Regions from separate parts of the Companilactobacillus bobalius genome, predicted to be linked through region 1. Evidence: predicted binding sites of a transcription regulator. Region 1 holds the regulator's gene; each other region holds the start of a gene.
What was found. The regulator NrdR, encoded in region 1, represses ribonucleotide reductase genes. The targets are predictions, from matches to a motif close to ACACNATATATNGTGT.
Positions count from the first base shown of each region.

Region 2: a site for NrdR is predicted at 6,473-6,488, ahead of nrdH (glutaredoxin-like protein NrdH). Genes of this name have one in related genera too.
Region 3: a site for NrdR is predicted at 4,810-4,825, ahead of pnuC (nicotinamide riboside transporter PnuC). Genes of this name have one in related genera too.
Region 4: a site for NrdR is predicted at 6,376-6,391, ahead of nrdD (anaerobic ribonucleoside-triphosphate reductase). Genes of this name have one in related genera too.

Region 1 covers NZ_MYFM01000008.1:71,150-79,556, reverse strand. The annotation lists gene dnaI (primosomal protein DnaI) at 1-731, opposite strand, end outside; gene LKACC16343_RS12130 (DnaD domain protein) at 734-2,101, opposite strand; gene nrdR (transcriptional regulator NrdR) at 2,119-2,592, opposite strand; gene coaE (dephospho-CoA kinase) at 2,614-3,207, opposite strand; gene mutM (DNA-formamidopyrimidine glycosylase) at 3,204-4,031, opposite strand; gene polA (DNA polymerase I) at 4,046-6,703, opposite strand; gene LKACC16343_RS12105 (MFS transporter) at 6,818-8,236, opposite strand; gene murC (UDP-N-acetylmuramate--L-alanine ligase) at 8,288-8,407, opposite strand, start outside.
Region 2 covers NZ_MYFM01000005.1:245,626-254,032, forward strand. The annotation lists gene LKACC16343_RS09270 (replication-associated recombination protein A) at 1-311, shown strand, start outside; gene LKACC16343_RS09275 (hypothetical protein) at 377-874, shown strand; gene LKACC16343_RS09280 (Gfo/Idh/MocA family protein) at 988-1,968, opposite strand; gene LKACC16343_RS09285 (ribose-5-phosphate isomerase A) at 1,971-2,630, opposite strand; gene LKACC16343_RS09290 (MurR/RpiR family transcriptional regulator) at 2,729-3,556, opposite strand; gene LKACC16343_RS09295 (C40 family peptidase) at 3,745-4,464, opposite strand; gene LKACC16343_RS09300 (guanylate kinase) at 4,681-5,238, opposite strand; gene LKACC16343_RS09305 (hypothetical protein) at 5,323-5,532, shown strand; gene LKACC16343_RS09310 (LVIS_2131 family protein) at 5,650-6,276, opposite strand; gene nrdH (glutaredoxin-like protein NrdH) at 6,547-6,777, shown strand; gene nrdI (class Ib ribonucleoside-diphosphate reductase assembly flavoprotein NrdI) at 6,780-7,154, shown strand; gene nrdE (class 1b ribonucleoside-diphosphate reductase subunit alpha) at 7,135-8,407, shown strand, end outside.
Region 3 covers NZ_MYFM01000001.1:15,842-24,248, reverse strand. The annotation lists gene LKACC16343_RS00150 (ABC transporter permease) at 1-264, opposite strand, end outside; gene LKACC16343_RS00145 (ABC transporter permease) at 266-1,084, opposite strand; gene LKACC16343_RS00140 (ABC transporter ATP-binding protein) at 1,077-2,084, opposite strand; gene LKACC16343_RS00135 (NUDIX domain-containing protein) at 2,223-2,720, opposite strand; gene LKACC16343_RS00130 (alpha/beta hydrolase) at 2,817-3,725, opposite strand; gene pnuC (nicotinamide riboside transporter PnuC) at 3,803-4,546, opposite strand; gene LKACC16343_RS00120 (peroxiredoxin) at 4,888-5,451, opposite strand; gene LKACC16343_RS00115 (HD domain-containing protein) at 5,577-6,230, shown strand; gene LKACC16343_RS00110 (phosphatidylglycerophosphatase A family protein) at 6,247-6,765, shown strand; gene LKACC16343_RS00105 (universal stress protein) at 6,899-7,324, opposite strand; gene LKACC16343_RS00100 (hypothetical protein) at 7,470-7,760, shown strand; gene LKACC16343_RS00090 (ATP-binding cassette domain-containing protein) at 8,317-8,407, opposite strand, start outside.
Region 4 covers NZ_MYFM01000004.1:121,357-129,763, reverse strand. The annotation lists gene LKACC16343_RS07265 (GntR family transcriptional regulator) at 1-142, opposite strand, end outside; gene LKACC16343_RS07260 (amylo-alpha-1,6-glucosidase) at 221-1,930, opposite strand; gene LKACC16343_RS07255 (PTS sugar transporter subunit IIABC family protein) at 2,087-4,012, shown strand; gene LKACC16343_RS07250 (ArgE/DapE family deacylase) at 4,058-5,212, opposite strand; gene LKACC16343_RS07245 (pentapeptide repeat-containing protein) at 5,534-6,169, shown strand; gene nrdD (anaerobic ribonucleoside-triphosphate reductase) at 6,462-8,407, shown strand, end outside.

The DNA.
Region 1 (8,407 bases):
TGCATTCGATATTGTAAAATAACACCTAATACTTCATCACGAATCCAACTAGACATCGTATCAGCTCCAATATCATCCAACATCAGAATATCGGCACCTTTAATTTTATTAACTTTTGCCAACACATTATTTTGACCAATAGAATCCTTCATTTCAACTGCAAAGGTTGGAAAATGCATTAAGGTCGTATGAACATCATGTTTAAAGAGTTCATTAGCAATGGCTCCTAAAAGATATGTTTTACCTACTCCAAAATCACCGGCCAAATATAGGCCAGGTGTAAAACTATCTTGATGTAAATAATTATCAATGAAATCCAAGGCTTTGGCTAGAGCATCTTGTCTACCTTCGCCATCGTAATCATCCAACTTGGCACGACGAATATCTGGAGCCATATCCATTAAAACAAACCCTGATTCGTACTGACTTCGCTTCTCTCGGTTTTGAGTACGCTCATTAGGATAATAGGCCACTTCAATATTATGATTGTTAACAATCAATTTAGGATAATATCCACGTGTCAATTCACTCGTATGTCGCTTGTTATTATAAAATTCATAAATGCTAGCTGCACTAGTAGAGATTGCATTAGGATTGATTCTATCGCTATTCTCCTTCAAAAATCTCTGCACATCGGGATCGTTCAAAGCACTATTAAGAAGACGGCGATAGTCCTCCGTCAAATTCTTTGAATTCAAATATTCTGCTAATCTACTACCTAAATTTTCCATACTTAATTATCCTTATTTCTTAATCTCTTCAAACGATTCTGAAGATCATCCTGTTCATTTTTTTGATTCTTTTGTGCAGGAACCTTAGCCTTCACTTTGCTCCAGTCAGTTGCTTGTTCAACTTTACGATTCTTATTGTTATAACGACGTTTAGGATTACGACTCTTAGTTTGAAAATCATTAATTCGTTTCAGAGCCTGTTCCGGCGTCTTGACATCATTTTGCTGCCAATCATTAGCCATAGTTTCCATTAATGGCAAAGTCAAAGTAGGTGAAGTTTGCAAAATATAGTACACCATAATATTTAATACAGCTGGAGACAAGTAGGTTTTTGTCGCCATATTTCTCAATGCATTGGTTTCCACTGTACCAGTAAAGCCACCACTTTTTTGCTTTTGAGCAGCCAAAAAATCAGCCGGACGCAGTGAACGAGCCTGTTTCAACAACAATTGATCAGCCCGATTTAATTGCCCATCAGTCTGCTCAGTTGGTTCAGATTCCGTGTTAGCTTGCTGCTTAACTGAGATATTAGCGTTCTTTTCAAAACGGTCTTGTACCGCCTTTTTCAGACGTGCAGGATCAATTTTATTATTGACAATATCACAAGTCTTACCAATCAAATCAATCAACGTAATCTCGTCTAAACCATAAAACGCATGAAGATTTAAAATCAATTCCTGATTCTCTAACAAATTATCAGGATGAATTCTAAATAATTGTTGGATACGATCCGAAATTAACTCCCAATCTAATTGGGGAATCTCTTCTTCATTCAACGACGGCTTTTTATTATCTGTATTATTTACTTTAAAACTATCTTGAGTATTCTTTACTTCTGTTGGCGTATTGATCAAATCACTATTGCTTAACTGGAAGACTTCCAAAAAATCTTTCGTTATCTCATGTGAATTTTGCAAGATCAAATCTGAATGCGCATATTTATCGGCCAATAAATGATATTTACTCTCACCAACTTGCTCATAAAGAAAAATACTCATCAAGTCATCTTTAAAAAACTCATCTGGTGATAAGGGTTCAAAAAGTTGATAGATATAATAAGGTCCTAAACTATCTTTCTTTTGATAGGTCCTAATTAAGCCTAGAGCCTCCGTCTTGATTCGTGCTTCATAAAATCGTTTCAAATCAATACCAAGTAAACTCATCAATTCAGCATGGCTTTTTCTTTGTGTGACGACCTCTTTATTAGGTAATTTTTCCCACAGCAGCAAGTACAAACTGAAAGCCTCAGTACCTAAAATGGGCAAGTATAAGTCAGTCAAAACATGACGATCATCATCATTCAAATGACCACTTGGCAAACACCAATAACCTACTAAAGGTGTAAATTTATCTGATTCAAAATTACTCACGGACACTAATACTCCCCTTACTTCTTATCAATTTTTTTACCGTTAGACATCATTTCTTGGACTTCTTCCATGAATCCATTCATATCTTTAAATTCACGATAAACACTGGCAAAACGAATATAAGTTACGTCATCTACTTTGGATAGAATTCTCATAACATGTTCACCAATTAATTGTGAGCGAACTTCACTTTCACCAGTTGATCTAATTTCGTTTTCTACTTTATCGACGATACTATTCATTTGATCCATTGTTACAGGACGTTTTTCAGCAGCACGAACTAATCCACGTAATAACTTTTCACGGCTGAATTCCTCTCTGTTGCCATTCTTTTTGATAACCAACAATGGCGATTTTTCCAATCTTTCAAACGTTGTGAATCGCGTTCCACAGTATTCACATTCACGTCTTCTTCTAATGGCGCGTCCTTCATCACTGGGACGACTGTCAATAACTTTTGATGAATCATGATGACAATGCGGACAAATCAAAATTCCAGCCTCTTTTCCAAATTAAAGTTGTGGTATTAACCGACTAAACTCATCCTGAAGATGTGCTAAATCTTCCGAATTATCAATCACAAAGTCAGCACGCTCTTTTTTCTCGTACATCGACATCTGTGAATTGATCTGTTCCAAAGCAACTTCTTTACTTAAAGCATTACGTCTCATCAATCGATGCAATTGGATTTGTGGTTCGACATAGACACTGATCACACCATCAAAGTAATTCTGATAATTGCCTTCAAACAGTAATGGTATTTCAAAAATAGAGATTGTTTTATCTGTTGATCTTTTAACTTCAGCAACCGTTTGTAAAATTTCTTTTTTTATCAAAGGTCTCGTTATTTTATCCAATTTATCTAATTCATCCCTATCGCCAAAAACAATAGAACTCAACTTTCGACGATTAAGATTACCATCCGGCAATAAAATTTGTTCACCGAATTGTTGGGTAATTTGCTTTAAGCCTACAGTTCCGACCTTAACCACATCTCGAGCAACATAATCGGCATCGTATACAATGAATTTATTATGTCTAAATAAATTTAAAACGGTTGATTTACCGGAGGCAATTCCTCCAGTCAAACCATAAATCTTACTCATTTTACTACCTGGCACTTTGGGCAAAAATGCGTACCGCGACCTCCGACCTTAATCTTTTTTATCTCGGTTCCGCATCTTGGACAAGGCGTTCCTTCTTTTCCATAAACTTTTAAATTATTTTGCATAGTACCCTTGTGACCTGTAGCATCCACATAGGTTCTAATTGATGAACCACCAGCAGCAATTCCTTTATCCATCTCTTGGTTAGAGGCTTCAATAATTTTTTGAATATCTTCATCACTAAGATGATTGGATGGTGTCTCAGGGTGTAATTTAACTTTCCAAAGAACCTCATCAACATAGATATTACCTAGACCACTCATAACACTTTGATCCAACAAAACGGTCTTAATGTCTTTGTGATGACGCATAATTCTTGGCTTTAAATTTTGAAAAGTGAATTCAGCCGACAGCGGCTCTGGTCCCAATTTTTTTAGTGATTTATTGTCTGATAAATCATCAGTATTCCACAACTGCATTCGACCAAATTTACGAACATCATTATAAATCATCTTTTGCCCATTATCCAAAGTAAAGATAGCATGTGAATGCTTATCAATTGCACTTGGATCAGCAGAAATCCGATACTTACCTTCCATTCTCAAATGACTAATAATTGTATAACCATTATTCAAATGAATCAATAGAAATTTTGCTCGACGACCGATATCACTGATAGTTGCCCCTGTAACAAATTCAACAAATTGATCCACATCACCAGTAATCAAATCAGGATAACGAATTTCAACATGAGTTATCTTTCTACCCTTTACTTGAGCAATCAAACTACGTCTAACTGTCTCTACTTCTGGCATTTCTGGCATTTTATCACCTACTATTATTTAGCTTCGTACCAAGTTTTTCCATGAGCTGTTTCAACTTTCAAAGGTACATCAAGTTTAACCGCTGAATCCATAACACTCGGAACTAGTTTTTCTAAGGTTGCAATTTCTGAAGCTGGGGCTTCAAAAATCATTTCATCATGTACTTGTAAAAGCAAATTAGCTTGTAAATTTTCTTTCTTTAACATCTTTTGCATATTTATCATGGCAACTTTGATAATATCAGCGGCACTACCTTGAATTGGTGTATTCATAGCTGTTCGTTGAGCAAAGTTTCTAACGTTGAAGTTCTTTGAATGAATATCTGGAAGATAACGACGACGATGCATAATTGTTTCAACATAGCCATTTTCACGGGCATATTTAACAATATCATCCATATATTTCTTAACCCCTGGATACTGTTCAAAGTAAGATTCAATGAATGCAGCAGCCTGTTTACGACTAATACCGATATTCTGTGATAAACCGTAATCACTAATTCCATAAACAATCCCAAAGTTGGTAGCTTTAGCTTGGCGACGCATATTTGGTGTCACTTCATCAGTACTATTCAAGCCAAAGATTCTCATTGCTGTATGAGCATGAATATCGTAATCTTCGTTAAAAGCTTCTTGCATATGTTCATCCCCAGAAATATGGGCTAACACACGTAATTCAACTTGTGAATAATCGGCTGAAAAGATTTCCCAATCTTTATGTTGTGGTACAAAGGCCTTCCGAATTTGTTTTCCCTCATCAATACGAATAGGAATATTTTGCAAATTAGGTTCAATTGATGATAGACGACCTGTTTGAGTCAACGTTTGTAGATAAATAGTATGAATCTTATTATCCGGCTGAACAAATTTCTGTAAACCAACAACATATGTCGACTGGATCTTAGAAATCTGACGATAATCCAATACTTTCTGTACTACTGGTGACTTATCCTTCAATTTTTCCAAAACATCAACTGAAGTGGAATAACCAGTCTTAGTCTTCTTAATTACTGGCAATTTCAAATCTTCAAATAGGACAACGCCTAATTGTTTTGGAGAATTGATATTAAACTCTTTACCAGCTTCTTCATAAATTGCCTTTTCAATTTCAGCTAAACGTGTAGCAAAACTATTTTCCATTTCCTTTAATTTGGAAACTTCAACTGTAATTCCCTTAATCTCCATTTCAGCCAAAACAATCGACAATGGTAATTCAATCTCATCATAGAGACTATCCTGATCATTGTCTTTTAATTCTTTCAACATTTGAGCTTTCAAATTATCGATAACTTGAGCCTTTTGGGCTAAGAAATTCAATAAGAGTTTTTCATCTTCAGAAACAGCTTTTTTAACGCCTTTACCGTAAAATTCTTCTTCAGTTGGTAAATTAACATTGTAATTCTTAGCCACTAGACCAATATCCTGCTTGTTATCATTTGAATCTAACAAATAAGATACCAATAACATATCAAAACTGATTCCGGCTAAATCACAACCATAACGATGTAGCAAAGCAATTGTGCGCTTATTATCAAATAAATACTTTTCTTTTGTCTTATCAGCTAACCAATTCTTCAAAGATTCATTCTCTAAAATAGCAAAGTCGGTTGTCCCATAGAAATCTTTGCCATCAGAAATCAATATACCAATAATTGGCGCTGTATGATAATTTTCACCAAAACCTTCAACAATCAACGTGTGAGCTTTAGAATCACTAACAATTGTTTTAATAGCATCATCATCCAAAGGCTTCACAGCTATGTCAGCTAAATCCTCGGCAGTATTCTCTTGGGGTACATCCATTCGACTTAAGAACGTTTTGAAATTCATCTTTTGATAAAATTGCATCAATTGTTCTTCATCGTCACCATGATATTCCAAATCACTCAATTTAATTTCCACGGGCGCATCCAAATCAATCGTGGCTAATTTCTTACTCAAGAAAGCTTTATCTTTATCATTGATCAAATGTTCTTTTAACTTGCTCTTCTTCATTTCATCAACGTGATCGTAAATACCTTCAACACTGCCATATTCATTAATCAACTTGATAGCTGTCTTCTCACCAACTTTTTCAACACCAGGATAATGATCAGAGTTGTCACCCATCAAGCCTTTCATATCAATAATTTGATTAGGTGTAATACCCAATTTCTCTTGAACGTGTTCAGGTGTGTAACTTTCAGTTTCAGTCACACCCTTTACATTAACTTTTACAGTCACTTTATCAGTGGCTAATTGTGTTAAATCACGGTCACCAGTAATAATAGTGACATCCATGCCATCTTTTTCAGCTTTGTGAGACATAGTTCCAATAATGTCATCGGCCTCATAATCCGGCAATTCATAAGTTTTGATACCACGATAATTAAGCATCTCTTGAATCAACGGTAATTGTTCCATCAATTCTTGGGGTGTTTTAGCACGAGTACCTTTGTATTCATCAAACATTTTCGTTCTAAAAGTAGTTTTCCCAGCATCAAACGCTACTAGCGCGTGTGTTGGTTTTTCATCTTTTAGAATAATTTCCAACATATTGTTGAAAGCATACAAAGCATTAGTATGTATTCCCTCACCGTTGACAAATTTATCTAAAACATTATGCATTGCGAAGAAGGCTCTAAACGAAACACTATTTCCATCTATTAAAAGTAACTTTTTATTTTTTGACATATATTCTCCAATAAAACTGAAATTAACTATCTCTATTTTAACAAATACCAACCTGTTGTAACAGTTTCCGAACAACTAAAAAAGCCCAGATTACAATCCAATCAAGGCTTTTACTTAGTTATTCTTCTTTTCATATCTAAAATAGACATAAATCACTGATATCAGTACCGATAATGATAAAACAGTTAAAACAATAAAGTCAATTTTTGTTCCTAAAATTGTATTATAAACTGTATTTTTTGTACCACTAGTTAGAGCAGCTGCTGAAATCACAACTGATAAAACATTGGTTCCTAATGAACCGGCATATTGTTGCATCATGCTAAATAATGAATTTTGATCTGACTTCTTAGGACCTTGGACCTGCATACTACCATCTGATAGTGAAGTACCAAAACCGAAGTTAAATCCAATTCTTAAAATAAGATAGATTAAAGTAATACTGGTTAAAGTTAAACTTTCACTCTTGAACCAAAACAGTGCTGAACCAATCGTTATCAAACTGCCACTGAATAACAGTGGTATCAAAGCACCTTTCTTATCATACAAATAGCCTGCAAATGGACCAACAACGGCCCCTAAAAGAGAACCTGGTAACAACATTAAACCAGCTTGGGCTGAATCTACTTTCAAAGCCGTTTGTGCAAAAATGGGTAATACAAATGACAAACCAATATTAATGAATTGCAAACTAAAATAACTGAATAATCTGAGTCTCAAAACTGGTAATTTTAAAATCGAAAAATCAATTAGTTGACGACTGCTTCGACGATTATACCAACTAAAAATTCCGATAACAGCAATTGAAATTATCAGCCATCCTATAAAGTTTAGAGATGTCCAACCGTGTACTCCGGCCTGATCGAAAGTAAATAAAATCATTGAAAAAATGATGGCTAAACCAATAACACTACCGTAATCAAATGAAATTCCCTTAGTTCCGGGAGCCTTCCCTTGTATTGAAAAATAACCTATCAAAAATAAGATGACAATCAATGGAATCACACCAACAAAGATTTCACGCCACGTCCAGACACGATTGATAATTCCACCATACATTGGCCCTAAAGCTGGAGCCAAAGAAATAACTACCCCAGCTAGACCAGTATAGAGACCCAATTTTGACTGTGGTACTTCTAGGAAAATCAAATTGAACATCAATGGTGTCGACAATCCTGTTGCTACCGCCTGTAAAAGACGTCCTGACATCAGAATTGGAAAATTAGGCGCTGCCATACAAATAATCGAGCCTATTAAACAAAGCGTCGCCGCAAATACAAAAATCCTTCTTGGATTAAATTTTTTCAAAATATAGGCCGTTGTACTCATTACTACCGTCGTCAACAACAAATACCCTGTTGTTAACCACTGAACGGTTCCTAGACTGACATTCAACACTTTGGTCAATGTGGGAAAGGTAACATTCATCGAGGTTTCAATCAAAATACCTGTAAACGACAATAAACCAACTGCGAAAATTGATAACTTAACTCTTGTAGAAACAACATCTTTCACGTTTTTACCTCTTTTCATAAAAAAAGACCATGACAATATGCTCTGTCATAGCCTTTGTTAATTTAAATATTATTGTTGATTAGGATTTAAAGTACTCAATAGTTGTTCATAAGCTGTTTCATACTTTTGAACATCCCCAGCACCCATGAATATCATAACTGTATTATGGTATTCCAATAATGGAGACAT
Region 2 (8,407 bases), on a different contig from region 1:
CCGTCGCTCCTAAGTCTAATGCCACTTATCAAGCTTTATTAAGAGCTCAGAAAGACGTTAAGAAGTATGGTAATCTTCCTGTACCTCTTCAAGTCAGAAACGCTCCTACGAAACTTATGAAGAATCTTGGTTATGGAAGGGATTATCAATTAACTCATGATTATGCTGACAAGTTAACAACCATGAAAACCGTTCCCAAAGAAGTTGAAAATAGCACATACTACCGACCAACTGAACAAGGTAAAGAACGTCTCTTTAAGCAACGCCTAGAATATATCGAACAATGGCATCAAGAACACGATACTAAGTAACATGTTCTTCTTTTACATTTAGTGATAGAATGGGGTCTTAATTTAGGATTGAGGGGTTTCATAAAATGAAGCGACATAATTTATTATTTATTTTATGTTTGGCAATAGTCGGAATATTTTCTTTTCAAAATACAACCGAAGTTAAAGCTGTTAGTTTTGTCCATACGTTTAAAAAGACAACAATGGTTTCCAGAAGTGATCAAAAAGATGATTTTACCTATGACTTCACTCGAATAAAGAAACCTAAGCTTAAAGCTAAAACAGATTGGTTGACCGATAAAATTGGAAAAGACTCTGGTAACGATCACTATTATCGAGTCGCAACTAATGAATGGGTCAGTACTGACGATGTCGCTTTAATAAATAAAGATATCAATCGCCCCATTACAATTTCTACAGGTCACAATATTTGGAAATTTAACCGCAAAACTTATGAATTCACTTATACAGGACACCGATTAGCAGCCGGTACATGGGCTAGTGATGAGAGAATTCAACTTCCCCGTGGAATCTCATATTGTAAAGTTGGACCAAATGAGTGGATTCAAAACATACACTATTAAAAATCTAAAACAGCATCCATTTAGAATTCTAAATGGATGCTGTTTTAGATTTATGAATTATTTGAAACAAACAATAAGACTGGTTTTCAAGTTAAATGAAACTGATTTTTTACCTATTCAAAGGGATACTTCATTCCCCAATCATTTCTAACATCGTTTAAGATGTGAGCTACATCATGCGATAAAGCTAATTGTCCATCATCGTGACCATTATTAATATACTTCTGCATATCCGCAACTTCATATTGAAGTGCCTTGTCATCGTTACCAACAACAATTTTGTCAGTTGTTTGCGTATGAGCATCAGCCGTATAAGTAATGTCTGCCTCAGTTGCACGAGGATAATTACTAATCTCAATATATCCTTTTGTTCCAGAGATCACTCCTCGTTTTGGCTGTTTAGCACGCATTGACAAGGCCATAACAGCCATCTGTTCATCATCATTTTTCAAGATAATTCCTGATTGCTCATCAACACCTGTTTCAAAATATTTTACTGTAGTTAAAATATTTGTCGGTTGCTTACTCAAAAAACTTCTAGCAAATGCCGTAGCATATCCACCTATATCTAGTAATGCCCCACCAGCTAACTCTTTATTGAAGAAACGATTTTTAGGATCGTAATCTTTCAAACTACCAAAATTAACTTGCACTAATTTTACTTGACCAATTTTACCATCAGAAATCAATTGTTTAACTTGTTGATAAAGTGGCATATGTAATAACGTAAATCCTTCTATTAAAATAAGATTTTTCTTTTTAGCCAAGGCCTGAACTTCATCAAATTCATTTGCATTAACTGTAATAGCCTTCTCACAGAAGACATGTTTCCCTGCATTCAATGCTTCTTTAATATATTGATAATGGAATGTGTGTGGTGTTGCAATATAAATAACATCAATATTAGGATCATTAATCATATCCGTTGGGTTGCTGTATTGATGTTGAATCCCCTTCTCTTGGGCAAATTTAGCCATTTTTTCGGCGTTCATATTAGAGGCCCCGTATATTTCTCCATTAACGGCGTTTAAAGCATCTGCCATTTCGTGAGCAATCCAACCAGTTCCAATCATTCCCCAATTATATTTTTTCATAGCTATAAATCTTCTTTCTTGATATGTTTTACATCATCATCTGTTGCTAAAAGTGCATCCGTTACAATATTCTTAAAATAAGACGTTCCCAATACACCTGTCATTTGCGACAATTTAGAATTAATTAAGTCAATATTTTCCCAGTCATCAAAATGACAATCTACTAATCCATTACCATTTGGTGTTCGAACCATCCCAGCCAGATCCTGAGATTGCCTAGTTTCAGCATTTCCACCTAGTATGGAAACCTCATCAAGCACTTGTGGTATTGCCATATCCAAAACCTCTAAGGTTAATTGTACTTGGGGATTCAATTTCTCTGTGTACCGAGCCTGTGGAGCCATAATTATATAGCGTTTTGCCAGATTGGCATACAATCGCTCAAAGGTATGAATACCGCCATTACTTTTTAAAACATTTAATTGACTATCCAAACTATCACAGCCGTCAAATGCTAAATCAAATTGTTTAATTTGTTCCAATGGAATGACGGGAATATTTAAAGACTGACAAAGATTACGTGTCTGTTCTGAAGGACTAGCCACCGAAATTTTGGAAGTATCAATCGATTTTATCAATCGACTTACCGTTCTACCCCCACCAAAACTGACGATCATATTTGGTTCAATCATTCTTGACGCCTTTTCAATTAATTTCTCCATTTTTTGGGCTCCTTATCAGAAATATATTTTCATGATGTTAGTATTCTTGAAATTAATTTTCATAATAAAATAAAAAAAATACCCTGTCAAGCAAGATATTAAATTTTACGATCTGATATTAATTCCTCATGTCGAGCAATTTTATCTAATGTTCCCTTATCCTGACCAATCAATAATAAAAAAATAGCCTCGATCATAGTTGACGCTGCTATTCTTGAGAAATAATACTCAGACTGAAATATTTGTTCACGTACATATGTTTTTAGATGTAAATCTGCTCTTTGGGCAATAGGAGAATCGGAACGGTTAGTTATGGCAAGAACTTTGATACCCCGTTTTTGAGCCACGTCTATCTGCTTTATTAATGACTTAGATTCACCTGAATTTGATATAACCAGCAAAATATCTTCGAGCGACATATTTAGTGTTTGCGCAATTGAAGTTTCAAAGGCTGCATCACTCATTGCCAGCAATCCAATTTGATTAAATTTGTAAACTGTATCTATCGCTACTGGATAAGTGTTTCCTTCGGCTACTACCTGAATTAAACGAGCATTTTTAATTATTGATAAGGCAGCAGCCATTTTATCAGTTGACAAGTTCTTCAAAGTATTACTGATTTCCGAATCCTTCTTTTCAGCAATATTTTTAAGTGATGCCTGAATATCGTCATCAACAGTAAATGATACGTTACTATCATCAGAAACCTGGGCCAAACGAGTTTTTAATTGATGAAATCCGTCAATACCTAAGTTTTTACAGAATCTTGAAACAGAGGCTTCGCTTACCTCAGCCTCAATAGCTAACTGAGAAATTGTATAGTCAACCACATCTTGGGGCTTCTTTAAAATAACTTGTGCAATTTTTTTATCTGTGACTGACATATGTGGCAGCTTATTATATATGACATCAATTATATTCTTCATAATTATTAATACCTCTAATTGTATTTTATCAAATTTAAAACAAAAAGATTCTGTCAATACACAGACCATCATGATGCTTATAAATATTATAGGACCTGAAATCTTTTTTGAATTACGATGGTATAAAAAAAAACCATCCCTACGGATGATTTCCTCATGAACGATTTTAATCTTGAATATGCTATGTATTATAGAACCTTAACAGCGAATGAAGGCATGAAGTAACTTGAGATTGATGAGATCTTTACAGATTCACCAGGTTGAGGTGCGGCGATGTATTGGTTGTTACCTAAGTAGATAGCTACGTGATAACTTGAACCTTTGCCACCCCAGAATAGAAGGTCTCCGGCTGATGCTTGAGAAACAGCTTCTTGTGTACCGGCACTTTCTTGAGCTACTGTGTATGAACCAATGTTCTTACCTGTTGCTTGGTTGTAAACATATGATGTGAAACCTGAGCAGTCAAAACCACTTGGTGTCTTACCACCCCATACGTAAGGTGTTCCTAAATACTTCTTAGCTGTACTAATAACGTTAGCAGCAGTTGCTTGTGTAGTAGTAGCAGTTGTTGCAGCAGCTTCTGTAGTTGCTTGACTAGCAGTTGTTACATCAGCACCACTTAACCATTCGTTGTTACCTACAAGATACCATGTTGTACCATTGTCATCTACAACAGCCTTAGCTACACGCCAGCTTGTGTTTGATCCAAGAATACGGTTAGAAATCTTTGAATCTGAAGATGGTGTGCTGAATAGTGCTGAATTGTTCTTTGTACGTACAACTGAAGGAGCATTTTGGACAGTTGTTGCAGCCTTAGCTGAAGAAGCGTTTGATAGACCTAAACCTGTAACTGCCATTGCTGCAGCAGCTGTAAATGAAATTAGACTTTTTTTAACGTTATTATTCAAAATTGAAATCCCCCATGAATTGGTATATTTTTTTAATTGTTTAAATTTTTATTATTTATTAATTTCTTATCACTCAACGACCACTATATTACTCTCCGAATATTGCAGAACTGTTACAACAATTGTATAAGAATGTTACACTTTGAAAAATTCCATAAAAATAGGGCGATAAACATTGATATATCAATATTTATTGCCCCATTGTGAAAAAACAAATTAATTTACTTTTTCACTTTTTATTATCTGATCGACCCTTTTTTTAGTGATTTCGATGTCATTATTAATAATTTTATAGGATTTTCCCTCTAATTCTTTAGGAATTCTTAAATCTCTGAGGAATTCATCACTATTTATACGTGAAATCAGACGCTTGTGATCATCTCCACGTAGTTTTAACCGTTGAGCAACGGTGTCATAATCCACTTCTAAAAATATCACAATGGCATTCTCACCATATCTTTCCTTATAAGAAATAGCTCCCTGTGTATCCACAACAATACTAGCAGTATTGTACTTTTTCCAAGTTTTATTGAGACTTTCTTCCGATGATCCATACCAATGACCACTGTATTCGACTTTTTCCAAATAATGATTTTTAAAGAATGAATCTTCTGTTTCAAAATAATAATCTATGCCGTTTTTTTCACCATCACGTGGTAATCTAGTAGTGTGAGTGATGACACTTGGTATACGATAAGTATTTTTCAAATATTTGCTAATGGTAGTCTTGCCGGTACCACTTGCACCGGTAATTACAATAATTTTTTTATCCATTATAGAACCCCTATGTTTGAAATATTTCTTCTACTATATTAATATACTAGTCTGTTAAGTAATTAATCCGAGGAGATTTTACATATGAAAATAGAAGATTTAAAGGTTGGAACTGTTTACGACTGCTCCGTTGATGAAGATATGGATTACCCATTCCAAGGCAAAGTTGAAAAAATCTACGAACACTCTGCTTTAATGGAAATTGTAAAAAATGATCCTAAAGATAATGCTAATAAAACTGAACTAAACAACAAGATTGTTGTAAGCATCAAGAAAATCAAAAAAGCTAAGTAATTATAAATATATGTATTTCCAAGCATTAAGGAAAATAGGAGTAGGTAATCGTACTTGATTACCTGCTCCTATTTGTTTTAAACGAAAAAAATCATATTATATTCCAAACTGTTTTCTTTATTTTTCAACATTAATAAATGAACTAGCCGGTACTCTCAAGACACGATACTCCATTGCAAAATGGTTAGCTTTTAATCCTAATCCATTTCTGAAGTTATTCTTGTACTTAGCTTGCATTGTTATGACATAAGCATCCTGATACTTAGAATCCAATTTCTTAATCTTTTTAACTGGCCAATTCAAACGTAATCCGGAAACAGTAAACGGTAATGTCGCATCCGAAATAGTAGCGTTTTGACTTGAGACCGTATATTTAGAGTTATTCAACCAATATTGATAAACATCCGTTGATGAACTAGATTCCTGCTTATTAATTTTAACGTAATAACCTTGTCCATCGTTCGTTGTTTGGACGATCATCGGATTATATTTATAACTAACCGCAATATTATCCTTATCGTTCAAATCAACCTTGGTAAATAAACTAGTGTATAACATCCCACTAACAGCTAATATGACGACAACAATTTCCAATAGATCTGTTAAAATTGTTACTCCAGTAATTTTCTTCTTTTGTTGAACAAGAATTTTTAAATGTCGATTTCTAATATTAAATACAACAAAGATTAATAGTGCAATTACAATAATCCATGCAATAATTCCCACAAAATTCCAAGAACTCATAGTTTTCTCCCAACTAAATTAATTGTCTTAAACACTCCATAACTTTATAATAGTCATTACGCTAATTTTACCACGAATCGAAAAAATATTTGAAATTGAGATACAAAACGGTCGAAATTGTGTGGGCACATACGTTTGTCGAATTTTTATAATGACAGTATAACCACGCTATATCGTGTATTAGCCGTTATATCGAACACTATATATTGTGTTTAAGATTTTAAATGATTATACTAATTGGGAATAGCAAGTTGAAAGGAGTTAATCACTATGAATAACGTAATCGTATATAGCAAGAACAACTGTATGCAATGCAAAATGACTAAGAGATACTTGAAGGAGCACAACGTTTCCTTCGAAGAAAGAAACATCAATCAAGACCCAGAATACCTAGATCTTTTAAAACAACAAGGTTTTAAGAGTGTTCCTGTTGTTATGAATTCTGTCAGCGATCCTATCGTCGGTTTCCGCCCAGACAGTCTTAAAGACCTCGTAGGTTAACCATGAAAAAAATAGCTTATTATTCTATCACCGGACAGACTAGACGGTTCGTTAATAAACTAGGAATAGATGGATATGAAATAACCGACGCCGACCCCTTTTACCAAATGGGTCGGCCATTTATTCTTATCGTACCTGCTTACGATGACGACATGATGGATCCTGTAATTGACTTTTTACAATATAAAGATAATGCTCAAAACTGTATTGGTGTTGCCGGCGGCGGTAATCGTAATTTCAATACTTTATATAATCACACCGCAAAAGACATCGCTCATGGATTAGACGTTCCTGTTGTCTTTGAATTTGAATTCAATGGTACACAAAAAGACGTCGAAAACTTTAAGAAAGTAGTGAATGAAATTGGGATTAAATAACCTAGATGCAACCAAACTTCATTATTTCAAATTGAATAATGAAATCAACATCCCCGTAGATGATAAGATTCCACTTAACAAAGATAAGGAAGCCGTTAAAGCTTTCTTTACTGAAAATGTTGAGCCAAATACTAAGAAGTTTGCTTCCTTCAAAGACCATATTGACTACCTAATCGATAATAATTTTATCGAAAAAGAAGTTATCGATGAGTACCCACATGAATTTGTGACCAATCTTTATAATTATTTATTAGATCAACATTTCCAATTCCAATCTTTTATGGCTGCATATAAGTTTTATAACCAATATGCCTTAAAGACTAATGATGGTGATCTTTATCTTGAAAATTACGAAATGCGAATTCTTTTCAATGCCCTTTTGTATGCCCGTGGAGACCAAACTCTAGCTAAAAGTCTAGCTACCGAGATGATTGCCCAACGTTACCAACCGGCAACACCTTCATTCTTAAATGCTGGTCGTAAGCGCCGTGGAGAATACGTTTCTTGTTTCTTATTACAAGTAACTGATGACATGAATAGCATTGGTAGAACAATCAACAGTGCCCTTCAGCTATCACGAATCGGTGGTGGTGTCGGTATAACGTTATCTAATCTACGTGAATCAGGTTCACCAATTAAAGGCGTTGATAACTCTTCTTCTGGTGTCCTACCAGTTATGAAGTTATTGGAAGATAGTTTCAGTTACAGTAACCAATTAGGTCAAAGACAAGGTGCTGGTGCCGTTTATTTGAACGTCTTCCATCCTGATATCATTGACTTCCTATCTGCTAAAAAAGAAAACGCCGACGAAAAAGTCCGTGTTAAGACTCTTTCACTAGGTGTCATCGTACCTGATAAGTATTACGAATTAGTTCGTAATAATGAAGATATGTACCTCTTCAGCCCTTACTCGGTTGAAAAAGTTTACGGCGTTCCCTTCTCATACGTTGATATTACTAAAGAATATGACAATATGGTCAAAGATGACCGTATCAAAAAATATAAGATTGAAGCCCGTGAACTAGAAGACGAAATCAGTAAACTACAACAAGAATCAGGTTATCCTTACGTCTTGAATATTGATACCGTTAACCGTGACAACCCTATCGACGGTAAGATCATCATGAGTAATCTCTGTACTGAAATTCAACAAGTCCAGATACCTTCTGAACTAAATGATGCTCAAGATTACGTTAAATTGGGAACTGACGTTAGTTGTAACCTTGGTTCTACTAATATTTTGAACATGATGC
Region 3 (8,407 bases), on a different contig from region 1:
TTGACCAACAATCCAGAGATTATCAAAGAAAAGATGATCTAATCCTTTAGGAATCAAGGCGAATCCGTAGATAAAAACAATCTGTTGTAAACTCCAACCAGCCAACTTTGGTACCTGACTGAAAATAACTTGTAAAAAGATCAAATTCAAAATTTGATTGAGTAAAACTCCTAATACACCAACGATGAAGTCAGCTTTATATTCCATCGTTTGCTTTAAATATTGTGAAATAAAGATTTTTTCTAAATGTAGGACTCTTCTCATATTAACCTCCCTGGATACTCAAGTGTTTGATAGCAAAATGCCAAACAATTTTTGCTAAAAAAATAAAGAATATCAACCAAAAGATTTGTAAGAGCAATACAGAAACAGTTTGCTGTGCACTATACTTTCCAAGATACAGCATTACTGGCGTGTACAACAGCGATGAAAATGGCAATAGCTTCAGAACATTTTGTAGTACTGGTGGGAAAAATGCCAAAGGTACCAGTGATCCTGACATAAAGATTACCAAGGCATTTTTCAAAACATTTGAACCCCACAGATTCCGAAAGAAGAACACGGTGAAACTGAAACAAATATTAAAATAAAAATTAATTAGATAAGCAATTGTTGCACTGAAAAAGTACAATAAAAGATTAACCAAATTAAGAACTGGTGTCCCTTCACCAACGATTTGATAAATTAAAATTCCACCAAACAGTGGCACTGCTAATACACCAACATCGATAAGTTTGCTACCAATTTCTTCATAAAAGTAATTAGCCGTAAAACTGATTGGCTTGAGGATACGCATTGCAATGGAACCGTCCTTAACCTCGTCTCCAACACTGCTAGAACCATCACTTGAGGTGAGAATTCCGGTAAAGAAGCTCAAAAAGATATATAAAACCATCTCTGGAAAAGTGAATCCATTTAAACTTGAATTCGTGCTCGATTGGAAGACAGCCTTCCATAGAAAGTAAGTTACAAATGCTCCTAAAGTATTACCTAATGCAAACAAAATAAAGTTAGCACGATAAACGATTGCCTCTTCGATACCTGCTGATACAAAGGGACGATATTTTCTCAAGAAGTTAGTCATGTTCGGCCGCCTCCTTTCGGAAAATCCTCCTAACGATGTCTTCTATATCTGCATCTTTAACACTGATATCTTGAACGTCAACTTGTGACAAGGTCAATCTGATAACATCAGGAACTGATACTTTACTACTATCAAATTTAACTCGAACATTCTTTTCATTCTGCGAATACTCAATAGCTGAACCAAATTGAGAAAAGTTTAGACGGTTCGCATCCTCCGCATTGACCAATTCAAACTCAATTTCTCTAATGTGTCCAAAACGATTCTTCAATTGCTTGATTGTTCCATCAAAAACTTCTTGTCCATGATCAATCATGAAGACACGATTGCATAATAATTCGATGTCGCCTAAATCATGTGTCGTCAAAATGATTGTGGTTTGTTCTTCTTGATTGATTTGTTCAATAGCATGTCTGATCTTATCCTTAACTGATACATCCAAACCAATTGTTGGTTCATCCAAGAACAAAACTTTAGGATTATGTAATAACGAGGCCGCAATATCAGCTCGCATACGTTGTCCTAATGATAAAGTTCTTACTGGACTAGTGATGAAGTCATTCAAATCCAAAACTTCATTCAAAAAATCCATTCGTTTATAAAAATCTTTATCAGGCACATTATAGATTTCCTTTAAAACTGAATATGTTTCACGTAATGGCAAGTCCCACCACAATTGAGTTCTTTGACCAAAGACAACTCCGATATCCTTAACGTAATTTTGACGATCTTCTTGAGGGATTTTGTCGTTGATCCGGCAATATCCACTAGTCGGCGTTAAGATTCCTGTTAACATCTTAATGGTTGTTGATTTACCTGCACCGTTAGCACCAATAAAGCCCAAAATTTCTCCCTTAGGTACCTCGAAGCTCAAATCTTTGACGGCTTCAAAAGTTTCGTATTTTGGCTTAATCAATGATTTAAAGGCTCCTACTAGTCCTGGTGACTTAATAGTTTTTCGAAAATCCTTTGTTAAATTAGATACTTCAATCATCGACATCTAAATCCCCCCTTTTAAATATAGTAAGCGTTTACTGTAGTAGCGTACTTTCAATATTAGTCATCTAACCTTTCATAGTCAATTCAATTTTGCAAAAAAAAATCGTTACCGATAACAAGATCAATAACGAATCATTTTTTAGAAACCAAATTTCTGATGATTGATCAAATGCTGTATTTCAACCTTAGGATAACAAGTTTTGACAATCCCTTTTGGATGCAAAGTATCTTCTATTTGGTCAACTCTTGCCCATTGCAAATCAGAATTAGGTGGCAAATCAAAATTCCGGTAATTCAAATGTTGTAACTGATGATATATTTCATCGTTGACTTCTTGACGATAGATCAAATTCAATTGTTGATAATCGATTTTCTTCAATTTCCAGAAGTTTTCCAAGATTCCTGCAAATTCCAGTTTCAAATCAGTTAACCCCAGCTCTTCATACGCTTCACGCTCGGCAGCAGATTGACTTTCTTCATTGAATTTAACGGCTCCACCAGGTAGGATATACAAGTCCTGCTTCGTATTTTCTCGTCTAACAAAGACTTTACCTTTATGTAATAAGATTAATACCGCTCGAACATCAAATTTTTGTTTTTGATTCAAAAAATAACGTAAATCACCTTGTTCTTGCATTCAATCACCTACCCTCATTTAATAATGTCATCATATACCAAAAATGTGAATAAAAACACAAATAGCCAGTAACCCATTTCGAGTTACTGACTATTTTTAGTTGAAATATTTATTAGCAAAGTCCGTTGTTTTATCGATGTAAAGTTGTCCAGCCTTGCTTAATGAATTAGCATGACTCGCACCTTTAACAATCCAAAGTTTTTTGGGACCCTTAGTGTAATCATAATTTAAATAAGCATTTTTCGTCGGTACAAAGTCATCCTTTGAACCATGAATAACGAATAACGGCACCTTATTCTTCTTCAAGCTATTTTTGGTACTAGCTTGATAGAAGTTATACCCTGCTAAGAAATCTGCAAAGAGACTAGCTGTGGGCACAATTGGGAAGCTTGGTAAATGAAACATATCTTTTAATTGATAAGATAATTCACCAGAAATAGTAGAATAACCGCAATCAGCTATGGCAAATCGAACATTCTTGGGATGTTCTCCCAAAGTATACATGACTGTAGCAGCACCCATACTGATACCGTACAATCCAATCTGTGAATCAGAGCCAAACTTCTGATTAAGTCGTTTGATCCAATTCATCACATCGGTTCGATCCTTCCAACCATATCCTGCATAGTTACCCTGACTCATACCAAAGGAACGATTATCCGGTGCCAAAACGTTATATCCAGCGTTGTGAAACATTCTGACATACGATCCCATATATTTACTAGCACTACCAAATCCATGGACAACAACCACTGTTTTGGCGGTTTCCTTCTCAGCTGGTAAATAACGAGCCTTCAATTTTAGATGGTCCTTGGTTGTCTGTTCCCAAATCTGTGGTTTCTGTCTCAAAAACCATTGGCTATTCTTACTCAAGTGACCTTTTATCTGACTACTATAACCACTCTTACTGAATGCATAATTAAACATATATCCACCAGCCGCTACATCAGTAAGTAATGTAACGCCTATAACGACTGATAAAGTAATTTTAACAAATTTTTTCACAGTTTCATTTACCCTTCTAGATTACTATGTTCAACAATAATAATCTAATTGGTAATTTGAATGCAACAAAAAACAGATTAATTGTTAGCTACTTCTTCACTCTTAGCTCTGTTTTCAGTAGCATCTTTATGGAACCAATGAATATGTGAGTCAAAGAAAGCAATCATATCATTCATGAAGTACATGATGTATGTCAAGAATAGAACGGGACTAGCGTCACCTTGTGTAGCAGTAACACCCCAAAGTACGATTGACATAATACCTTGAACTGTCCAGAAGTAATATTGTTCACGGAATCGTAATGTACATAGAAGTGCACCTGTGAATCCAATGGCAGCAGCTACAGAATCAATTACAGGACGTGGACTAATGAATAGATGTGTATCCATCAAATAAAGTAATCCCCATGAAGCAAAGAAGAATAGTGCTGTCCAAAGCCACTTGATAGCGGTTAGACCATGGATATGCTTTTCAGCATCTTTAGCCCATTGTGGACTAACTAGAACAGGAATATCTAGCAAAATAATGTAACTTAATTGAAGAACAACATCAGAGAAGTTCTTAGCATTAATAGCTACAAAGATATAAATAAGTGCTGAAACTAATCCTAAAACACCATTTAAAGGTTTTGCATTAGTAATGGCAACTGTACATGTGAAACCTAAAACGGCCGCAAACCATGTCCAAACAGCAATTGCATTAATAGAATGTGAAAGTGTTGATGCAGTGATGGCCCCCAAGCCAAACATTAATAGCATGTAACTCTTGAAACTCCAGTGTTTCATTTGTTCAACATACCATTTTGGATTAAATATACTCATTTATCCTTCTCCTCTTGGACCATTGCCAAAATATATGATTGTGGCATTTATATTTTGAAATGATCAATTTTTATTTATCCCTTAAACCGTATTTCTAAAAAATATCAATTTAACCGACAGCTAAAATCATACCACCAATTGGACTAAATTTGGCAAATGGTTTCTTGAGCATATTGACGACATATCGGTGTAAAGCGCTTAACTCACTTGCTAAATTAGGAATTTATCATTTGATACAAGATATAGATTTTTCTAATTTCATATCACTATATATAGTTATAACGGAGTAATAAAATAAAAAAGACATCCAAAATATTGAATGTCTTCCTAAAATAACAAATTTAAATTTTACCAACTAAATCTCCACTTGGTTTAATTGTACCTTCCCCAGGATGCCAATTTGCCGGACAAACATCATCACCATGTTCTTCAACAAATTGTGCCGCCTGTAGAGTTCGTAAAATTTCTTTAGGATTTCTACCTACACCCATAGCGTTAACAGTGTACGACTTGATAATTCCTTTTGGATCAGCGATAAAGACACCACGATAATCTTGACCACTGGTCTCATCGATCATATTGAAGAAATCTGTTAATTCGTGCTTTTGATCTGACAACATTGGATATCGAATCTTACCAATAGTCTTTGTCGTTTCAGCCCAAGACATATGCGAGTACTGACTATCAACAGAAACTGAATAGATTTCTGCTCCTGCAGCTTTAAACTCTTCATATAAATCCTGTAACTCACTTAACTCTGTGGGACAAACAAACGAAAAATCGGCAGGATAGAAAAAGATGATTGACCATTTTCCTAACAAATCGTTTTTAGTAACAGTTTTTAATTCACCAGCCTGATATGCATTAACATTGAATTCAGGTAATTCCTTATTAATATAATTCACGATAAAATCCTCCTAGCCAAAGAACATGTTTAAACATGTATATAATAACAAATATTGACTATTATTTTAAATACAAACCCTTTTGTGTGACAATATAGTTATTCATTTGAAGAAGGATTGATTTAATGACAGACGAAGAAAAACTAAACGCCATTCGTGAGTATTCATTTAATAAGATGAAACAGGACACGACTGGGCATAATTTTGATCATATTCAAAGAGTTATCAAGACTGCTAAACGAATTCTAAAGGAAGAACCGGCTGATCATTTGATTACATTGGCTGCGGCCTACCTGCATGACGTAGCTGACGATAAACTGGTCTCTGATCCAGACAAATTGGAGAAAGAGATCCATAATTTCTTAAAGAGTTTGGAAATGACCGATGAACAAATTAACGAAATTCTCTATATTACCCACAACCTGTCATTCAGCAAGTCACTGGACAATCCGCCTAAGCTCTCATTAGCAGGGCAAATTGTGCAGGATTCGGACCGACTAGATGCTATCGGTGCCATTGGTATCGTGAGAGCTGTCTATTATGGAGGAAATAATTCCGAAACCATCTATGATCCGGCTATCAAACCACGTGAAAAAATGACAAAAGCCGAATATCGTAATTTAAACGATGAAACTATTATCAATCACTTTTATGAGAAACTGTTGAAATTAACTGCTATGATGAACACACCTACTGCTAAAAAAATTGCCCAGGGACGTCATCAATATATGCTCGATTTTCTAGACGAATTCAAAGCCGAGTGGGACGCAAATAAATAATAAGGAGATTCTAATTTTGGTATCATTTGAAGAACAAGACAAAGAATATTTTGATCATATCATCAGAAACTTAAGCGACCGTGGTGTCCAATTGGATGATATTGCGGAAATCGTTATTTTCTTGGAAAAGGATTATATTCCTGGTTTAAACACTGAAATAGCTATTCATGCTATTAAAAAAGTTCTACATAAACGTGAAGCACAAAACGCTATCATGACTGGAATCGAATTAGATGTACTAGCTGAAAAGGGTCTTCTATCCGGACCTATGCAACGTATCATGCGTACCGACGAATCAACTTACGGTATCGATGAAAATATGGCTATCACTTTGGCTAGTTTGTATGGCTCTGTTTCCGTTACTAATTATGGTTACGTTGATAAATTAAAACACGGAATTTTAGCTAAGTTGAACGACAAATCTACTGGAAAAATTAATGTCTTTTTGGATGATTTAGTCGGTGCTATCGCTGCTGGTGCCTGTGGCTGGTTAGCACACAATGAATCGGCTGTTCAAGAGATGTTAAATCAGTAAACGATTCTCATTTAATACAAAAATACAGCACTTATTTAGGAATATAACGCGCATGATTTTGAATCTCAATGCAACAAATATTTCCCGAATGAGTGCTGTTTTAATTACCTAAAATAAGTACAGTCTTAATACCCTAATCAACCATTAAGACATTGGTTTTAGAATGTTCTGAAACATAACGTGTTACTGATCCGACAAAAGCACGCTCCAATGCATTCAAGCCAGTTTTACCCATAACGATTAAGTCAATTGTTTTATCCTTAGGAAAATGAGCTAGTTCCGAACGAGGTTCGCCATTTAAAAGTTCTACCTGACAGACTAAACCTGCTTTCTTCACAAGATCTTCAGCCTTTTGTAGATCGAACTTAGCGCCTTCTTCTAGATCATGAGTTAATCCAGGAGCGTATGAAACACCTACATTCACTGGCAAATTAGCTGTGTTAACGACCGAAACTAAAAATAATTTCGAATTAAATTGTTTAGTTAAGGCAATTGCAGCACTCAAGGCATCGTACGAATTTTTACTTCCATCAATAGCTACAAGAATTCGATTAAACATGATTTTAGCACCTCCTAGCAAGATATCTTGATATCTTTAGCTAGATTTTACCAAGTTCAGGAATAATTGACATTTTTGACCTATTTACATATTGGATATTTGTTATAATCAAAACAAATAATGGTAAATTTAGGGGATTATTGTTATGAAAACTAACCAACGACTGGAGATTATCAAACAAGAATGTAGACTGCGACAAGATTTGAAAAGTATTCAATTCACTCATTACTTTTCTAATCAGTTCATGGAAAAGTACACACAGTTCTTTTGTATTGAAGATTTCTTTAAGGAATTAGGCATAACCAACCGTATTTCTCTATATACAGTATCCCAAGAATCTTGGGAACAACAAGTTCAAATGACAACAACCTTCTCCTCATGGCAAGAAATGCTAAATAAGGCTGGCGAAGAGTATTCATCGCAAAAATTTTACTGATTATAAGTATAATATCTATTATTTTATTTATTTTTTATATAAACGTACTTTTATCTATAAGTTGTAATATAATAAGTTTGTTGGAAGAAACCCAAAATATGCAATAATATTATATTCTCAATAGTACAATCCTTCTATAGAATAATTCTTCTAACTTAACGGCACTGCTCCTCGGCGGTGCCTTTTTTTGAGCTCTAAAATAGCTTGTCTTTCTTTTTTTGGATACACTATAAAAAAAGATTAGGAGTAATAATTGAAAAAACATCTAAAAAAGATAATTAGGTTAAACATCTTTTTCACTTCAGCAATGATTATCTGTGATTTTTTTATCGTTAACCAGCATACGAATGATAGTAGCTTTGCTGTGCATCAAGTGTCCGCATCCAATCAGATGAAAATTAAACATAAGCATAATAATGTTCATTCGGATGAAGAACAAGAATTTAGTAATACATAATCTTGTAAAATAATTTTTTCTAGTAAGGCAAAAACAGCCTCTATTAAGAGATTCAAGTAAAGGATGACATATCTTGAATACTTAATAGAGGCTGTTCTTTTAATTTTGTAGTACCAAACCAGTGCTACTTAATTCATAAACTTTATCATAGAGCTTTTTAACTTCAGCCGGAATATGATGATCTACCTCA
Region 4 (8,407 bases), on a different contig from region 1:
CGGCACCTAGTTTCTTAATTGCCCGACGAAGGGTATTGCGGGAACAGTCATATTCTAGAATCAAATTGGTTTCTGAAGGTATTTTTTCTTGGTACTTGTATTCTTCATTCTTAATTCGCTTTTTTAAATCTTCGTAAATCACATCGTATTTATTATTTGCGATAATATCACCCCTCCAGAAATCATCTATATCTATAATTATTACTGTTTTGATTTAATTTTACAAATGCAATTCGTTAGCAAAATAGAGAAAAGCACTGGCCGTCCACGAAAATGATTTATCACGTAAACCAACGCCAGTTTTGGCATTGAAATTTTCAGCGAAACCATAGGTTTTTACAGTTTTACAGAAACTATGGGCAATTTGCTGAGCTAATTTCACCTCACCAGCATCTTTTAGTGCTTCATACATGATTACAGATGAAGGTCCCCAAATGGGACCACGCCAATAAGCATCGTCTTGATAAAGCGGGCTATCAAGAGCTTCAGTTGCGATACCAAATTTGGTAATGAAGTGTTGTTTGATGTTTTTGGTAATAGCTTCAATTTCTTGTTGATTCAAATCTTTACTAGCAACTAATGAAATAAGGGGCAAGAGTCCCTGAGACTCTATTTTTTTGCCAGTGAACATTTCTCTAGCGGAGGGAAGATTATTTTCATCAAAGAAATAACTTTTAAACTTGGCAACTAGAATGGTTTTTTTCTTAGCCCAATATTCCATCTGTTCTGGTAGGTTGAGTTGTTTGGATAGTTTAATTAAATAATCCATAGCAAAAATCAAATAGGCCGAAAGATCAGGTGAGTCGACGACGGTATTCTGAGCAAAGACGGTACTGTTATCTTGACCGCTATCGTTACCATGATCGTATTCGCAAATACCGTCTTCATTGGAGTCTTTATAATTCAAATAGAAATCAACTTGTTTGCTGATCCAGTAGTGAATTTCAAATAATTGTGTGTCTGTGAATGTCATTTTCTGTGCCATTTTGGCAAAAATATAAGCATGAATTGGCGGTTTGGAAAAGTTCCATCTGATAGTCGAGTCGCTAACTGATCCTGGTAATTGCCCAGCTTTATCTTGGTGGTGGAAAACTACTTTCATCTGATCCCAAGCTAATTGATTATCTACTCCCGCCAAAGCTAAAGCCATGAAACAATGATCCCAACTCCAAACGCCGGGGAACTTGTTATTAGACGCATAGATAGAAGCAAATTCTAGATTACCTTCAGGAAAAACAGTAGCGGACCAGAGGGTATAAATTGCATCTAGTTGAATATTTTTATAACTTGGTTGAACAAGTTGAAATTGCTGAGCAAAACGATCGAAGTTTTGTTTAGCAATTTTTTCGATTAAAGAGAAGTCTAGTTTCTCATTGTCGGGCTTTTGCATATTAGTTGGTATGTCTTGAACAACAGCAATAGTAGACGAATTGTCTCCCTTGGGGAATATATCAATAAACGAACTATTATTAGCTGTCTTATTGCTTCCAGTGGTATCCACGGTTAGTGATTGGGATAGATGGGAAGAACAGTTAGTAGTGTAAACCAAATATTTGGTGAGATTCTTGTAGCTGTTGACTATGTAATAGGGAGCTTCCTTTTTACCTAAATGAAAATTGTATTCAAAATTGAATTTAGGGTGTGATGTAAAGCGGACTCCTAAGCCATCAGTACTATAAAAGACAATTTTTTGAGCAGTATTAAAACATATTCTGACTTTACCAAAATCGGAAACTAGCTCTAATAAAGTGTAGTTTTCTACTACCTTGAAAGGAACGGGACTACCATTGTGGGTAACTAGGATCTCAATACTATCCATATTTCCTTTAGATTTACCATGCAGAGATTGAATCCATAATTTACCATCATGCTTAAAGATGGACATGTATGAACCGTAATAGCTAAAAGGTACCGAATTAATATTCATCATATTTCTCACCAACTAATTTAAACATATTTTTATATTTATACCTAAATAAAGGCATTTATTGGAACACATATAGTATAACTTGATAAACTAGTTTAAACAAGATATACTAGCTTTGTTCTTTGGAAGTATATAAATAATTTTAGGGGAGATGATCTTATGGCTGATATGAAAGGTGATGTTACCAAAATCATCGATTTGATCGGTGGTAAAGATAATATCGAATCAGCAACTCACTGTATTACCAGATTAAGACTCATTCTTAAAGATCAATCAAAAGTTAAAGATAAAGAATTAGAGAATGTTGATATTGTTCAAGGAACTTTTTTGGCAGGTGGACAATATCAGATCGTTATTGGACCAAGCGTTCCTAAAGTTTACGATGAATTTATTAAACAAACAGGCGCTCAAGAAGCATCTGTCGAGTCGATTAAACAGGAAGGCCGTAATAAACAAGGTGCGTTACAACGATTAGTAAGATTACTAGGTGATATCTTCATTCCTATCATTCCAGCTATCGTTGCCGCAGGTCTATTGATGGGTATCAATAATGTTTTGAGTAATAAAGGAATCTTTTATCCCAATGCATCATTCATTCAAATGCATACAGAATGGAAAGGTGTTAATGATATTATTCAATTGATTGCACAAACTTCATTTTCATTCTTGCCTGCATTGATTGGATGGTCAGCTGTCAAAAAATTTGGTGGGAATCCATTATTGGGTATTGTTTTAGGACTAATTTTGGTCAATCCTGCTTTAACAAGTGCTTACGATTATGCTTCACATCCAGCCGCAACTCCAACTTGGAATTTGTTTGGTTGGCACGTTTCCCAAGTCGGTTATCAAGGACAAGTTATTCCAGTGTTGGTGGCCGCGTGGGTATTGGTCAAACTGGAAAAATACTTTGAGAAACATCTTCCCGATACACTGCAATTAATTTTAGTAGCTCCCTTAACACTTTTAATTACTGGATTTGCTTCATTCTTAGTTATTGGACCTGTTACTATGACTGGTGCTAACTGGATTACTAAAGGTGTTGTTTCAATCTTTAATGCAGTTCCTGTTCTTGGTGGTGCGTTGTATGGATTTATCTGTGCACCATTGGTTATTACTGGGATGCACCATTTATTCTTGGGTGTTAATTTGCAAATGGCCGGAACTCTTGGCTATGTAACACTTTGGCCAGTCGGAGAACCAGTTACAATGGCTCAAGGTGCTGCCTGTCTGGCAATGGCTTATATCTTTAGAAAAGATGCCAAGAAGAAGAATGTTGCCTGGTCTAGTGGTTTATCTTCATTCTTAGGTATTACAGAACCAGCTATTTATGGTGTTAATTTAAAAAATAGATATCCCTTCGTTGCTGTTATGTTAGCCGGTGCCTTTGGTGGTGCTTGGATGGGATTTTGGCAAGTACGTTCATCAAGTGTTGGTGTCGGTGGTGTATTGAGCTTTTTGAGTGTCTTTCCTAAACAATGGGGGTTCTACCTTGCCGGTGAAGTCATGACATTTGTTTTAACTATTGTTTTAACATTTGTTCTTTCTAGAACTAAATTGAATGCGGATAGAAATATTGGTAACAATGAAGTGGCACATGATTTAACAGCTTTTGCTACTGGTAAAACTGAAGCCATTGAAAATGTTCCTGATGAAATGTTCTCTAAGAAACAATTGGGTGATGGTATCGCCATTAATCCTACAAGTGATAAATTAGTTGCTCCAGCTAATGGTCAAGTTACAGTTGTTATGCAAGGAAGTAACCATGCCGTTGGTTTAACTTTAAATGATGGAACTGAAGTTTTACTTCATATCGGAGTTGATACTGTTGATATGAAGGGTGATGGCTTCAAACCATTAGTTGAAGTTAACGATCATGTTAAAGCAGGACAGACTTTGATCAAATTTGATAGTAAAAAGATCAAGGCTGCCGGGCACAGCAATATTGTAATTATGGCGATTACTAAACAAGGTGACGATATTAAATCAATTACTTATATGAGACCAAATCAAGAAGTAGTAGCTGGTAAGAGTGTTGTGGGTGACATTGATTATCTAGCTGATGTAGCGAAAACTGTTACTGCTTAAAAAAAATAAGTCCAAACTCGAGTGTGAGTTTGGACTTATTTTTATCTATTTTGCATTATCAAGAAAATCAATGAAGAGTTTCTCATAAATATCAATAAAATTGAGATACATCTGTTTATCGACATGCTCGTTGATTTGATGAGGCGTATCGTTACCTGGTCCAGCAATCAAAAATGGTAAATCATTAGGTTTCTTTTGAACTAGATTGGAAGCATCGGTGACAGCTGAAATTGGTGTAACATGAACTTCTTCATCGGTGTATTGTTCCATTAGTTTTTTCATAGGAGCAACAAGTGCATTTTTAGGGTCCATCAAAACAGGTGATTCGTTCATGTAGGCGTCAAAACTAATTTGAGCACCTTGATCGTTATATTTCTTGATCAAATCATTTAAAACTTCGATAACTTTTTGATTATCATATTCGGGAATTGTTCGAGCATTAATTTCAGCCTCAGCATGATCAGGGATGGAATTAACTTGTGTACCACCATTGATCAAAGTTGTATTGAAAATTAATGGACCAATTGAATCATGTTTGATATTTTCATCACGGAATGTATTATTGGCATCAATTAAAAGATTCATCAAAGGATCAATTGCATTGAAGCCCTTTTCGGGCATGGAGCTGTGACTAGCTTTACCTTTGGAAATGAATTTGATATCCATTGAACCTTTTTCGGCGTAACCAATATTATAACCAGAAGGTTCACCAATAACTAGACCGTCGACATCATCCATTGAACCATCTTCCAAGAAGTAGCTTGATCCTTCCTCGCCAACTTCTTCACCCATAGTAGCCATCAAACGAATAGTACCTTGCTTAGGGAGACCTTGATGATGTAATTCAATCATGGTAATAACTAGAGCTGCCAAACCAGACTTCATATCGGTAGCACCACGACCATAAAGTTGACCATCTTTTTCGGTTAATTGATAAGGATTACTGTCCCAGTCGTCAAGATTACCAGCGGCAACAACATCCATATGTCCTGAGATGCCTAAAACAGGCTTACCATGACCGATTTCAGCAACTAAGTTAGCACGGTTGCCACGAATAATTTTGATTTCTGATTCGATATCGTATTTAGCCAATAAGTCCTTAAGATAAGAAGCAACTTTTAATTCATTGTCGTTATCCGATTTAATTGCGACCAAATCTTTTAAAACATCTAAACTTTGTTCCTCAGTAAAGAATTTCATGCCATTTCCCTCCAAATTATAATTTGCTCAATAATATCGATATATTTTTCAATATCTTAATCATTTATTGTAACTATAAATTCATAGTAACAGATAATTGTGTCAAAAGTTTGAAGGAAGCCTTTGATAGTGGGATTCTAAAACTAAATAATTAATTTTAAATTAGATTATTTAATTTATATTGTTGAGGAGACGGATTCTAAGTTTAAATTACGAGAAATTAATGATATTGGGTCCGAAAAGATTCGAATAGGACGCTTTTCTCTCTAATTTTTTCAGAAGAGATATCTGGTAAGATGCTAGTTGAAAGAGGTGTAGTCGATGATTCAGCCCAAGATTGTAGAAGATTATTTAGAAAAAGGATCTTTCTTCGATATTTATGAAGAGGAAGATTTTTATTTGACCAATCGATTGTTAAAAGGTGAGTTCTTAGAAGATCAAGAAATCAGACATCCAATGATTGAAAAAACTGTTTTTGACCATATGACTTTTAGCAATTGCCAGTTTGAAAAAATTGAATTAACCGATGTGATTTTTAAGGGATGTGACTTATCCAATTGCACACTAGATGAGGCTAGTTTGTATCGAGTCGAGTTTAGTAATTGTAAGTTAATTGGAACTAATCTCAATCTGTCGTATTTGAACAATGTCGAATTCAATAATTGTTTAATGGATATGTCAGTTCTTAATCGAATGAATCTGAAAAGTACCAGCTTCATTGATACTAGTTTAAAAGATGTTAGTTTCAATGAGAATAAATTGAAGAAGATTGTTTTTGATAATTGTGAGCTGAATAAAATGAATCTTTTAGGGACCGAACTTAAAGGAATTGATTTTAGCAGTTGTCGTTTTGAATCAATCGATATTGATGAATTTTCGGCCAAAGGACTCAAGGTTAATAGTGATCAAGCTAGTTTCTTTGCCCGCTACTTTTTAGGATTAGTGATCAAATATTGAAAAAAATTTATTAACCACTATGAGGCTAATAAAAGTAACCACTACAACGCTATATATCTAATATAGGAATATTTTATTGAACAAATACAAACGTTTGAGCTAACAATCATTTTGATTAACGTAACGACGATTTGTGAATGGATTAAAATGACGATTTTTTTAAAATAGAAATAAGACTACCAGATGTTGTAATGATATGCTATATATCACAACATCTAGTATTTGGTAGTCTTATTTTTTTTATTATAATTTTGTAGAATGATATCAGTATTTAATAACTAGGGGGAAGAATATGACTACCGAATTAAAAAAATTAGTTTCCATACCTGTAGAAAAAAGAAGTGGAGCAGTAACTAGTTTTTATCCCTATAAAATAGAATTTGTGTTGGATCAACTCCGACTAAATTCTCAACAAAAAGAGATAGTAGTTTCTGAATTAGTCTCTCACTTTGCTGGTTCAGAACGTCTGACGACTACTAAAATCCATGGGCTTATTTTTGATGTTTTGAATGATAATGAGATGGAAGAGCAAGCCGAAGAGTACGAACGTTATTTTCAAGCAGATCAAGATAAGTTTTCACGTGCAACTAATGTTCAATTAAATATTGAACGTTTATTTAACCGTAATGAGGATGTTGTGCATGAAAATGCTAATAAGGATAGTAATATTTTCAATACACAACGTGATTTGGAGGCCGGTGTTGCCAGTCGTGCTATGGGATTAAAAATGTTACCAGAATTGGTCGCTAAAGCACATTTACGTGGCGATATTCATTGGCATGATTTGGATTACTCACCGGTCACTCCTGAGACTAACTGCTGTTTGATAGATTTTGATGAAATGTTGAGTAATGGTTTTAAAATTGGAAATGCTTGGGTATCATCACCACGTTCTATTCAGACGGCGACGGCCCAGATGTCTCAAATTATTGCGAATGTAGCCTCACTACAATATGGGGGATGTTCGGCTAATCGAATTGACCAATTGTTGGCGCCATATGCGGAAATAAATTATCAAAAACATCTTAAAGATGCGCGTAAATGGATTGCTGAAGATAAGCAAGTTGAATTTGCCCAAGAAAAGACACGTAAGGATATCTATGATGCCATGCAAGCCTTGGAATACGAAATCAATACTCTTTACTCATCTCAAGGACAAACTCCTTTTACAACGATTAATTTCGGTTTAGGAACGAGTTGGATCGAACGTGCTATTCAAAAATCAATTTTGGAGATTAGAATTAAAGGTTTGGGTAAGGAACACCGAACAGCCATTTTTCCTAAGTTAACTTTTACGATTAAACGTGGTTTGAATTTGAATCCTGGTGATCCTAATTACGATATCAAGACCTTAGCATTAGAATGCTCAACTAAGCGTATGTATCCGGACTTGTTGATGTATGACAAGATCAAAGAGATCACTGGCAGTTTTAAAACTCCAATGGGTTGCCGTTCGTTTCTACAAGGCTGGAAGGATGAAAATGGCAAAGAGGTTAATTCAGGTAGAATGAATCTCGGCGTTGTAACGGTTAATTTACCTAGAATTGCTTTGGAATCTCATGGCGATTCTGATTTGTTCTGGGAAATCTTTGAAGAGAAGATGCAGATTTGTCATACTGCTTTGGCCTATAGAATTGAACGTACTAAACAGGCTAAACCAGAGAATGCACCGTTATTGTATATGTACGGAGCTTTCGGTAAACGATTAAAGAAGACTGACAGTATTGATGAACTGTTTAAGAACGAACGTGCAACGGTATCTTTAGGCTATATCGGTTTGTATGAAGTATGTACGGCCTTTTTCGGTGATAAATGGGAAAGCAATCCAGCAGCACATGACTTTGCGGAAAAAATTGTTAAAGCGTTACACGATAAATGCGCTCAGTGGGCTAAAGAGAGTGGCTACCATTACAGCCTTTACTCCACGCCGGCAGAATCTTTGACTGATACATTTTGCCGTGATGATTTGGAGAAATTTGGTTCCATTCCTAATATTACAGAGAAAGAATACTATACTAACAGTTTTCACTATGACGTGCGTAAGCATCCTAATCCATTTGAGAAATTAACTTTTGAAGAAGTCTTTCCTAAATATGCTTCAGGTGGATTCATTCATTACTGTGAATATCCTAACTTGCGCCAAAATCCTAAAGCACTCGAAGCAGTCTGGGATTGGGCTTATGATCATGTTGGTTATTTGGGAACCAATACTTCAATTGATCAGTGTTTTAAATGTGG